2 regions of the Clostridium sp. MF28 genome follow, and region 2 is predicted to be linked to the other one. Evidence: a T-box and tRNA genes for the amino acid it is inferred to sense, from the RefSeq annotation. Region 2 holds a T-box; the other holds one or more tRNA genes.
What was found. A T-box is a leader RNA that pairs with one kind of tRNA and senses whether it is charged. The one in region 2 lies ahead of serS (serine--tRNA ligase), so its partner is inferred to be a tRNA-Ser.
Positions count from the first base shown of each region.

Region 1: it has a tRNA-Ser gene. The T-box ahead of serS (serine--tRNA ligase) is inferred to sense a tRNA for this amino acid. The anticodon was not compared.

Region 1 covers NZ_CP014331.1:783,225-788,508, reverse strand. Annotated here, with positions in the region: gene AXY43_RS03325 (methyl-accepting chemotaxis protein) at 1-1,489, shown strand, start outside; gene AXY43_RS03320 (Spo0E family sporulation regulatory protein-aspartic acid phosphatase) at 2,122-2,292, shown strand; tRNA gene AXY43_RS03315 (tRNA-Ser) at 2,305-2,389, shown strand; gene AXY43_RS03310 (DUF5105 domain-containing protein) at 2,638-3,255, shown strand; gene AXY43_RS03305 (hypothetical protein) at 3,587-3,904, opposite strand; gene AXY43_RS03300 (fructose bisphosphate aldolase) at 4,271-5,158, shown strand.
Region 2 covers NZ_CP014331.1:5,041,523-5,046,806, forward strand. Annotated here, with positions in the region: gene AXY43_RS22185 (YczE/YyaS/YitT family protein) at 424-1,080, shown strand; T-box leader at 1,538-1,744, shown strand; gene serS (serine--tRNA ligase) at 1,811-3,088, shown strand; gene AXY43_RS22195 (DUF2249 domain-containing protein) at 3,439-3,672, shown strand; gene AXY43_RS22200 (MBL fold metallo-hydrolase) at 3,713-4,351, shown strand; gene AXY43_RS22205 (DUF438 domain-containing protein) at 4,565-5,284, shown strand, end outside.

The DNA of each region.
Region 1 (5,284 bases), 1.9 Mb from region 2:
TAAAAATGAAAATAGTAATTTAACAAAAGATATAAATACTCGTGCTGAAGAATTTAACAACTATATGGCTCTTTATAAAAAAATGAAATTAGATGATTTTGAGGCTGATAAGATCAGTAAGATTGATAGTAATTTAGCTAAATATAGGGAAGGAAGAAAAGTCGCACTAGATTTAGCCATTGAAAACAAAAATCAAGAAGCGTACGAATACTATGAGAAAAACGTTGAATCATATGCTGATACTTTCTTAGCTGATTTAGTTGAACTTGGAGAACATAATAGACAAATTGCTGAAAAAATAAACGCTCAGGATAAAGCAAATTTAAAAATTGCAACAGCAACATTTATAAGTATTGTTATTATAGCTTCAATATTAGCAATTTTATTAGGAATACTAATAACAAAACGTATCACAAAGAGATTAAATGACTTTGTAGTATACATGGGTTCTTTATCACAAGGTGATTTTTCTGTAAAGATAAAAGAAGAAAGTCTTAATGATAAGAGTGAATTTGGTGTTGTAAGTAATGCGATAGATAAGATGACCAAAAACATTATTGAACTAATAAAACAATTAGGAAATACATCTGAGCAGTTAGTATTATCATCTGAAGAGCTTACAGCAAGTGCTGAGCAATCAGCAGATGCATCAAATCTAGTTGCATCCGCAGTAACAACAATGGCACATGGAGCAGATGAGCAATTTTCTTTTGCTAATAGTACAAACAAAGTGGTTGAAAACATATCTAATAAGATAAATGTAGTATCTGAAAATACAAAATCTGTTTCATCGTTAACAGATAAGGCAAAAATATCAGCAAATGCTGGCGAAGAGGCTGTAGTGAAGGCAATGAACCAAATGGAAATAATAGAGAAAAAGACTAGTGAAACATCGCATATTATAAGCGAGCTTGAAGAGAAATCAGTGAAAATTGGACAAATACTTGATACAATCCAAGGTATATCAGAGCAAACAAATCTTCTAGCATTAAATGCGGCAATAGAATCTGCAAGGGCTGGGGAAGCCGGGAAAGGTTTTAGTGTAGTAGCGGAAGAAATTAGAAAGTTAGCAGAACAATCACAAGAGGCAACTAAAGAAATAGCTGGAATTATTAATGATGTACAAAACAAAACCAATAGTGCAGTTGCTGTTATGAATGAAAACTCAAAAGAAGTTAAAACAGGAGCAGATGTCGTTGATGTTGCAGGAATAAGTTTTAAGGAAATCCTTCAAATGATAATAGAAATATCTAGTCAGATTCATGAAATATCATATTCTATCACTGAAGTAACTGTAGGAACTAAAGAATCTGTTGATTCAGTAAATAATATTAAAAACATAAGTAGTAATATAGCTGATGAGACTCAAACAATATCGGCAGCGGCTGAGGAACAATTGGCATCTGTTGAGGAGATAGCTTCATCTAGTAAACTTCTATCTCAAATGTCTGAAGAGTTAAGATGGATTATAGCTAAGTTTAAAATATAGGATATCTATTAATTGTGAATAAGAAAATATACCTTTGTAGTATTATATTAAATTAGAGGGAATGCTTTTTATTATTAAATATAACTAGTGAAATAAATGTTTCTGTATTCAACTAAGACAAAATTACAATTATAGAGGAATTAATTTTTGGAAGGAAAAAGCGTTTAGAATTATTCTAAGCGCTTTTTTTGCATCCTAATCATAGTATTTTATGGTGCTTTATAGATTCATTGAACTTTAAATTAATATTTATTTGTCTTATAATCTCTGGCACGTTTACTAATATAGTAAGTATGGCGCCAACTATATAAAATATTTCATTTTCATTATTTGGCATCATAAACACCTCATTTACTTTTAATATATTAGATACACTTAAGAAATGTTAAACAATATACACAGAGAACAATAGAAAATTAGGTTATAAAACAGATGTGGAATTATTAATCCAGAAATATATAATTTTCATGCGTTCATCATATTAAGTAATTACATTTGAAGTTCTGAGGTTATACATAGAATATATGTAAATAATATGAATATTTTGGCCGCAACCTATTTATGTAACAAGTGATACATAAATTTTACTATTTAGGGGTTATACTAATAAAAAAAGTAAGGAGGGTAAATATTTGGAATATTTAAAAGAAAAAGAGATGATGATTAGTAGAATGAGACAAGCCTTATGCAAAATTATGGGCGATGAAGGAAATTCATTAGATAGGGAGGTGATTAGTGCGTGTAGAAGATTAAACTTTGCACTGAATGAGTACAATGAATTGCTAAGGAGAACAATTAAATAAATTCTCTTATATGGAAAATTGTCAGAGTGGTTTAATGGGCTGGCTTACTAAGCTAGTGAGTGTAAAAGCTCCACAGGTTCGAGTCCTGTATTTTCCAACAACTTATATTATAGTTTGTAATATATGCTTATAGCGAAATGTGAATAAAGCAATTGAGGCGCTCTAGTTAAGAATTTCTAGTTTGCCTCTTTATTATTTAACTTAACTGGTTACATATATGCCCAAGTATTGAATTAATATGAAATAAATGTTGAAATTAATTGGAAAATATAATAAAATATTAACCATGTGGTAATTAATGTATTGCTATATGAAATTAAATACTATATTTTAGGGGGAATAATAATGAAAAAAATCAAAAGAATTTCTACCATATTGTTAGCTGTTATGATGGTAACAATAATGCTAGTAGGTTGCGGAACAAAAGCAACTCCAGAAGAAAGTGCTAAAATATTTTTAGATCTACTTTTAAAAGATGATAAAACTAATATGGACAAGATAGGGATGAAGGAAGAAGATTATACTGAATTTAGAAGTAGCTTTGATGATGGCATGATGATGGCCTTTGGAAATTCAGGTTTAGATGAAAGCATTCTAACAGATGATATAAAAAATTCTTTTAAGAAAGATATTATTACAGGATTAACTAAAGTGGAATATGAAGTGGTTTCTGCGTCAACAGAAAAGGACACAGCAAAAGTTCAAGTTAAAATAAAAGGGTTTGATATGAAGAAAATCACTGAAAATGGCCAGAGTGAAATAATGAAAAAAGTTACTGAAAATCCTTCAATGACTGAACAACAAATATATACAGAAGCTTTTAAGCTTATAGGGGGCAGTATGGCGTCTGGTATATTAAAAGAAGAACCACAGACAGTAACAATAACATTAACTAAAAAAGGCGGTGCTTGGTTACCGGGTGAAGATGATGTTGTAACATTAATGAAGGCAATTGCCCAATAAAGTAAAACTAAAAGCAGTAGTTAGAAGAAATTTTTCTACTGCTTTATTTATTGCTTAAAATTTATAAATAAATGTGATAAAATATAGTTGTGAAAGTTGAGCTATTTTCAATTTTTACTTTAGATCCCATTAAGTGCAGTCATTAACTTGACTGCATTTTTTATGCTCTATTGCACTTATAAGAAGAGTATGTAAAATAAATATAAAATTCACTGTTGAGTAAATACATTTAAAAGCAGTAGATTAGAAAGTTTAACTGATGCTTTTGGTTTTGAAATTATATTGCTGTTATTGCAGAAAAAATTAAAAGTATATGAATTGAGAAAGTTTTTTAGGAGAAAGTAACAGGAGTATTCCCAAAAATTATAACTGAATAGCCATAGTTAAAAGGTTTAAGAGTTTGTTCGTTTGATTGAGAATCTAGCCTTGTAAGTTCTCTCATGTATTGGTTATTATCAATGACGAAGATAATAACTCTACCGTTAGGGTCATTAATTCTAGCCGTCACAGTAGAACCTATTGGTAGATTAATATCTCGTACATTATAAATACCTTGACTTAAACTTATGGGAGCAGCACTGGTATTTTGAGCTAAATTAGTAAATGACAATAATAAAAATATAAAAAACACTATAGTAGATTTTTTCATAATATATTTCCCCTTCCATAGTATATTTAAAGCAAAATTTACTAGTGAAATAAGTTCCTTTGAAGGAGCTGAATTAAGTAATTTACTTAATAGAATTAATCATTTTAATATATTCCAACATTAGTTATGCGTAATTCATAAAAAAGTATTCAATTACTCATTAGTTTGGATAATAATTAATCACCTATATGTGAATTTATAAATAAAGCTCAAAGGACTTATATTATTTCTTTGAGCTTTATTTATAGTGATTGCAGATTGTGTTAAATTTATAATATTAGCAAACGCATAATTAATAGAGAAAGACACTATAATAAAAAGTAAGACATGATTCTAATCTAAGATAAAGAGAAGGAGGAGAATTAGATGAATGAAAATCAAATGAACCGAATACATACAGGTAAAGGATTTATTGCAGCTTTAGATCAAAGTGGTGGCAGTACTCCAAAAGCGTTACTTGAGTATGGGATTAAAGAAAATAGTTATTCTAATGAGGAGGAAATGTTTGATCAAGTACATGAAATGAGGAAGCGCATAATAAAGAGTCCAGCATTTACTTCAGAATATATTTTGGGTGCTATACTATTTGAAGACACAATGTATCGTACTATTGACAATCAATATACACCTGATTATCTTTGGAAGGAAAAAAATATTGTACCTTTCTTAAAGGTTGATAAAGGCTTAACTGAAATTGAAAATGGTGTTCAGCTTATGAAACCAATAAGTAATTTAGATGATCTTTTAAAGCAGGCAGTAGAAAAAAACATTTTTGGAACAAAAATGCGCTCAGTTATTAAGGAAGCAAATGCTAAAGGAATTAAAATGGTAGTTGATCAGCAATTTGAAATTGGTAAACAGATTGTAGAAGCAGGTCTTGTTCCTATTATTGAACCAGAAGTTGACATCCATAGCACCGATAAGGAAGAATCTGAAAAACTTTTAAAACTTGAAATTTTAGAGCAATTATCAAAACTTGATAAAGAAACAAAAGTGATGCTTAAACTTTCAATACCAACTCAAGATAATTTCTACATTGATTTAATAGATGAGCCACATGTTGTCAGAGTAGTAGCTCTGTCAGGTGGTTATAGTCAAGCAGAAGCAAACGAAAGACTCGGACGCAATAATGGATTAATTGCCAGTTTTTCAAGAGCTTTATCTCAAGGGCTCACTGCTCAGCAAACTGAAGAAGAATTTAATGCAACAATATTAAAATCAGTTAAAGAAATCTATGAAGCATCAGTGAAATAATTTATTATTATTGCATTATGATTAATCAATGTCGTAAGCTAGGTGAATATTTATTGAGGTTTGGACACTTTTCATAGTCTTAAATAATTACCTATATTTATAAAATGTCGGAATGTAGTGAAAATT
Region 2 (5,284 bases):
AGAAAAAATAAAGATAAAATTATTTAAATTGCCTAAAGTTGCTAAACATGAGCTTTAATAAACTTAAATTTAGTTTTAATTTTATTATTATACATATTATTATGGAAAATAAATGTAGGATAACTTGTGTATTATAATATTAACATTTTTAATAACATTGTTTAGGATTTGATTTGTTTTTAGATAGTTTATTACAAAAGAGAGTGTAGCAGTATTAGTATTTAGTGAATTTATTTCAGTAATAATTATGATTTAAATTAAAAAATGAATTGAATATTTCATTAAATTGATGTAAACTGACATTAGTTGAAAGATTAGCTTATAGTCAGCTTTGCACACGTGAAACTAATGTTTAAGTTAATGGGATTATGATAGGTAATTTGGCCTATAATTCCAAAAAATTGAGAAATGTAAAGGAGAAGTATGAAGAAATTATTAGCACTTATAATTAGAATGACATTCGGATTTTTATTATGCGCACTAGGAACTGTTTTGGCTCTTAATTCGAATTTAGGCTTAAGTCCATGGGACGTATTTCACCAAGGATTAACAAATGTAACTAGTTTAACTATTGGACAGGCAAGCATTATAGTTGGAATAATAATAGTAGCAATCACAAGTATCCTAGGGCTTAAAGTTGGGATGGGAACTATAGCGAATATGATAGTAATTGGATGTTTTATGGATTTAATAATACATTCTAAAATCATTCCAGTTTGTAATAACATATATACAGGCATAATAATGTTAATTGGAAGCTTATTTGTTACAGCATTAGGAAGCTATTTGTATATTGGATGTGAAATGGGATGTGGTCCTAGGGATGGTCTTATGATTGCATTAGTTAAGCTTACAGGTAAACCAATTGGAATAATAAGACTATTTATAGAAGCAGGAGCCCTAATTATTGGATGGATTCTAGGCGGGTTTGTCGGAATTGGAACGTTAGTCACTGCCATTGGAATAGGATATTGTGTACAGTTAATTTATAAAGTATTTGGATTTGATATAAAGGTACTAAAGCATAGGAATATAAAAGAAGGGTTAAAGTTTGTTAACGAATGTATAACTATCTGTTAGAATTCTAATAGAATTGATTTTAACTGATAAACGAAGATATAGAAGCAAAAAGGCATATCTAGCTTTATATATCCATATGCTATAGTAATTCAAAGTAAGTGAAAAATTTTATGGTAGTATAATTATATATATATTGCAAAAATAATTCTTCAGCATAATTCTAAAAATATTAAAAGAATTTTAGCTGTAATTGTGAAATGTTCATTGTGCATTGTGAATTGCAACATATATATGTTACCGTAAAATTTTTAAGGGGATATTTATTTAAGGTGAGAAGAGTTTTTATATAAATCTTCTCACCTTAATTTTTTTAAGTAGACTTTAATAAGAAATTTATAGTATATTATAACTGGTCAATATAATTCCAAAACTAGTTATTAAGTTAAATATAAACATATACTTGAAAATTAACATAAATATATATATAATATACATAGCAACAAATTAATAGTTATAAAAAACAGCGATGATAAAAACTACGATTTATAAATTTCTTCAGAGAGCCGATGGGTGGTGCGAATCGGTGAAAGGTTAAATCTTTCCACTTTTGGAGCTGTGCGTGATAAATGCAAAGGTTAGTAACCTATATAATACTAGTGTCGAGGGGCTGGTTGTAATATTAACCAGCAATTTGGGTGGCAACGCGGATTATTCCGTCCCAATTATATATTGGGATGGTTTTTTTATTTTTTGAAATAATAATATATATATTTAATCAGGAGGGAAAAAAATGTTAGACATTAAATTCGTAAGAGAAAATCCAGAGATTGTTAAACAAAACATAAAAAATAAGTTTCAAGATAATAAGTTGGGGTTAGTAGATGAAGTATTAACTTTAGATATCGAACTTAGAAAAGTTAAGCAAGAAGTAGAAGCTTTAAGAGCTGATAGAAATAAGTTATCAAAACAAATTGGTGGCTTAATGGCTCAAGGTAAAAAAGAAGAAGCTGAGGAAATAAAGAAAAAAGTTAATGCGGATTCAGAAAGAATGGCTGAGTTAGACGTTAAAGAAAAAGAACTAGAAGAAAAAGTTAAAGTTATCATGATGACTATTCCAAACATAATAGATCCAAGTGTTCCAATTGGTAAAGATGATAGCGAAAATGTAGAAGTAGAAAAGTTTGGGGAACCAGTTGTTCCAGATTTCGAAATTCCATACCATACAGATATTATGGAAAGATTAAGTGGTATTGATTTAGATAGTGCTAGAAAGGTAGCTGGTAATGGTTTCTACTACTTAATGGGAAATATAGCTAGACTTCACTCAGCTGTAATATCTTATGCAAGAGATTTTATGATAAATAGAGGATTTACATATTGTATTCCACCTTTTATGATTCGTAGCCAGGTTGTAACTGGAGTTATGAGTTTTGCTGAAATGGATGCTATGATGTACAAAATTGAAGGTGAAGATTTATATTTAATAGGAACAAGTGAACATTCTATGATTGGTAAATTTATAGATACAATATTACCAGAAACTTCACTTCCTCAAACTTTGACTAGTTATTCACCTTGCTTTAGAAAAGAAAAAGGGGCACATGGTATAGAAGAAAGAGGAGTATACAGAATTCATCAATTTGAAAAGCAAGAAATGGTTGTTGTATGTAAGCCAGAAGACAGCATGAATTGGTATGATAAAATGTGGAAAGATACAGTAGATTTATTCCGTTCTTTAGATATACCAGTAAGGACTTTAGAATGTTGCTCAGGTGATTTAGCAGATTTAAAAGTAAAATCAGTAGACGTAGAAGCATGGTCTCCAAGACAAAAGAAATACTTCGAAGTAGGAAGCTGCTCTAATTTAGGGGATGCACAAGCTCGTCGTTTAAAAATCCGTGTAGATGGTAAAGATGGTAAGTACTTTGCGCATACATTGAATAATACAGTAGTTGCACCACCAAGAATGCTTATTGCATTTTTAGAAAACAACTTAAATGAAGATGGATCTGTAAATATTCCAGTTGCATTGCAACCATATATGGGCGGTATGACAGTAATTAAATAAAGTAAAATAGATCAGATATATCTAAATTTAGAAAGACAACAAATTAAAGAGGTATTAAGCTCATTAATTTGCTGTCTTTTTCATACAGTGAAATATTATTAAATATTTTCAATAATATTTTTAGTAATGGATTAAGATATTATACGTAGTAGCGATTAAGAATTATAAGAACGGTTAACATAACATTACTTTAACATAAAAACAAAAATTCTAAAGAAATTGAAATATATACACATAAAAGCAAAAGTTACTGACACTGTGATATAAATCACGCTAAAATTCAGCACAATGGTTATAATATTATCATCTAAGAAGAAGTTTAGATAATAATATTAAGGGAGGAATTAATTATGTCAAGTTTTGCTGTTAGTATAGATGTTAGAATTTATGAAAGAGGTCATAAAAAAGAGATCATATTTAAAGCTTTTGAAGAGCTTGAACAAGGTGAAACAATGGAACTTATAAATGATCATGATCCTCGTCCACTTTATCAGCAGTTTATAGTTAACTTTCCAGAACACTTTGAGTGGAAATATTTAGAGCAGGGACCTGAAATATGGAGAATAGGTATCACAAAGAAATAAGGCACATTCAATAAGATAGAAAAGGAGTTGTTTTTATAATATGCCATTTATAAGTCAAGATTTATACCAATTTAATAGCTATGTTGAACCAATTAACCTTACATTTCATCAATATTTGTTATTAGGGGATGAACCATTATTAGTCCATACAGGGAACGTTATTCAGGCAGAAGCTTTGCTACCAGAATTAAAAGATGTACTTAATGGCAAAGAGCTAAAGTATATTTTTATTTCACATTTTGAGGCGGATGAATGTGGAGGATTATCATTAATATTGGAACATTTTCCTAAAGCTAAAACAATTTGCTCTGAAGTTACAGCACGTCAGTTAAATGGTTTTGGAATAAAAGCAGAAATTATTACTAAGAAAGCAGAGGAAACTTTAAATACTGATAATTATGAATTAGAGTTTATCAATTATCCTTCTGAAATGCATCTTTGGGATGGATTATTAGTTATAGAAAATAAACGTAGGATATTTTTTAGCAGTGATTTGATGTTTGCGTTGGGAAAAGAAATAGGCACAGTACAAGAATCTGATTGGTATACAGAAGTAAACAGCATTAAGCAAGAACAAATACCAGACAATAATAAGCTGGAAGATTTACAAGAAACTTTAAAAAAGTTAAAGCCTGACCTTATAGCTACAGGCCATGGGCCATGTCTTAAACTAAAATAAAATAAAGGTTATATTTAAGAAACAAATCAATTTATTCTTAAATATAACCTTTTTTCTTTAAATTTAAAGTTTAATATTCTAATGGTAATTCTTTTATAACTTAAACATTTGAAATTTTGATTTAAATCACATTATTATAATAAAAATTTAAGTAGAATTAGGTCATAGAGATATTGAATATATAAATTTATATATCCATAGGAGGATTTTGAGATGAATAATAGCAAAATACAAAGTTTGACTGAAGTTTTACAAAAATTAAATAAAGATGGAATAACAGAGACATTAAGAAAAGAAGCATTGGAGATTGTGTCTGACATAAATCCTATTGAGCTTTCAATAGCGGAGCAAAATTTAATAGAAGAAGGAATGAATCCACAGGATTTAAGACATCTGTGTGATATTCATATGGAAGTTTTAAGAGGAGAACTTGATAAAATAAAGAATAAAATTGAACCAGGGCATGTTGTATACACATTTATTGCAGAACATGATAAAATTCTTGGATTTTTAAAAGAACTTGAAGATATTAATTCAAAGATTCAAAAATTAGAAAGCTATGATAGCAATTTAATTGAATTTGAAGAATTAATAAAGGTTATTGATAATATATTAGATGCAGAAAATCACCATAAAAGAGAGGAAGAAGTGCTTTTTGCTGAGATGGAAGATAGAAAAATTACAGGACCAACAAGAATTATGAGAATGGAACATGACGATTTAAGAGCAAAGAAAAAATTTTTGAAGCAAATAGCAACAGAAGTATCTAAATTAAAATTTATTGAATTTAAAGAAAAAGTTGATGAAACTGCAAAATATATTATATTCAATTTGAGAGATCATATATTTAAAGAAAATTATATATTATACCCTACAGCAGTGGAAGCCATAACTGAAAAGGATGTATGGAATAGTATGAAGACACGATGTGAT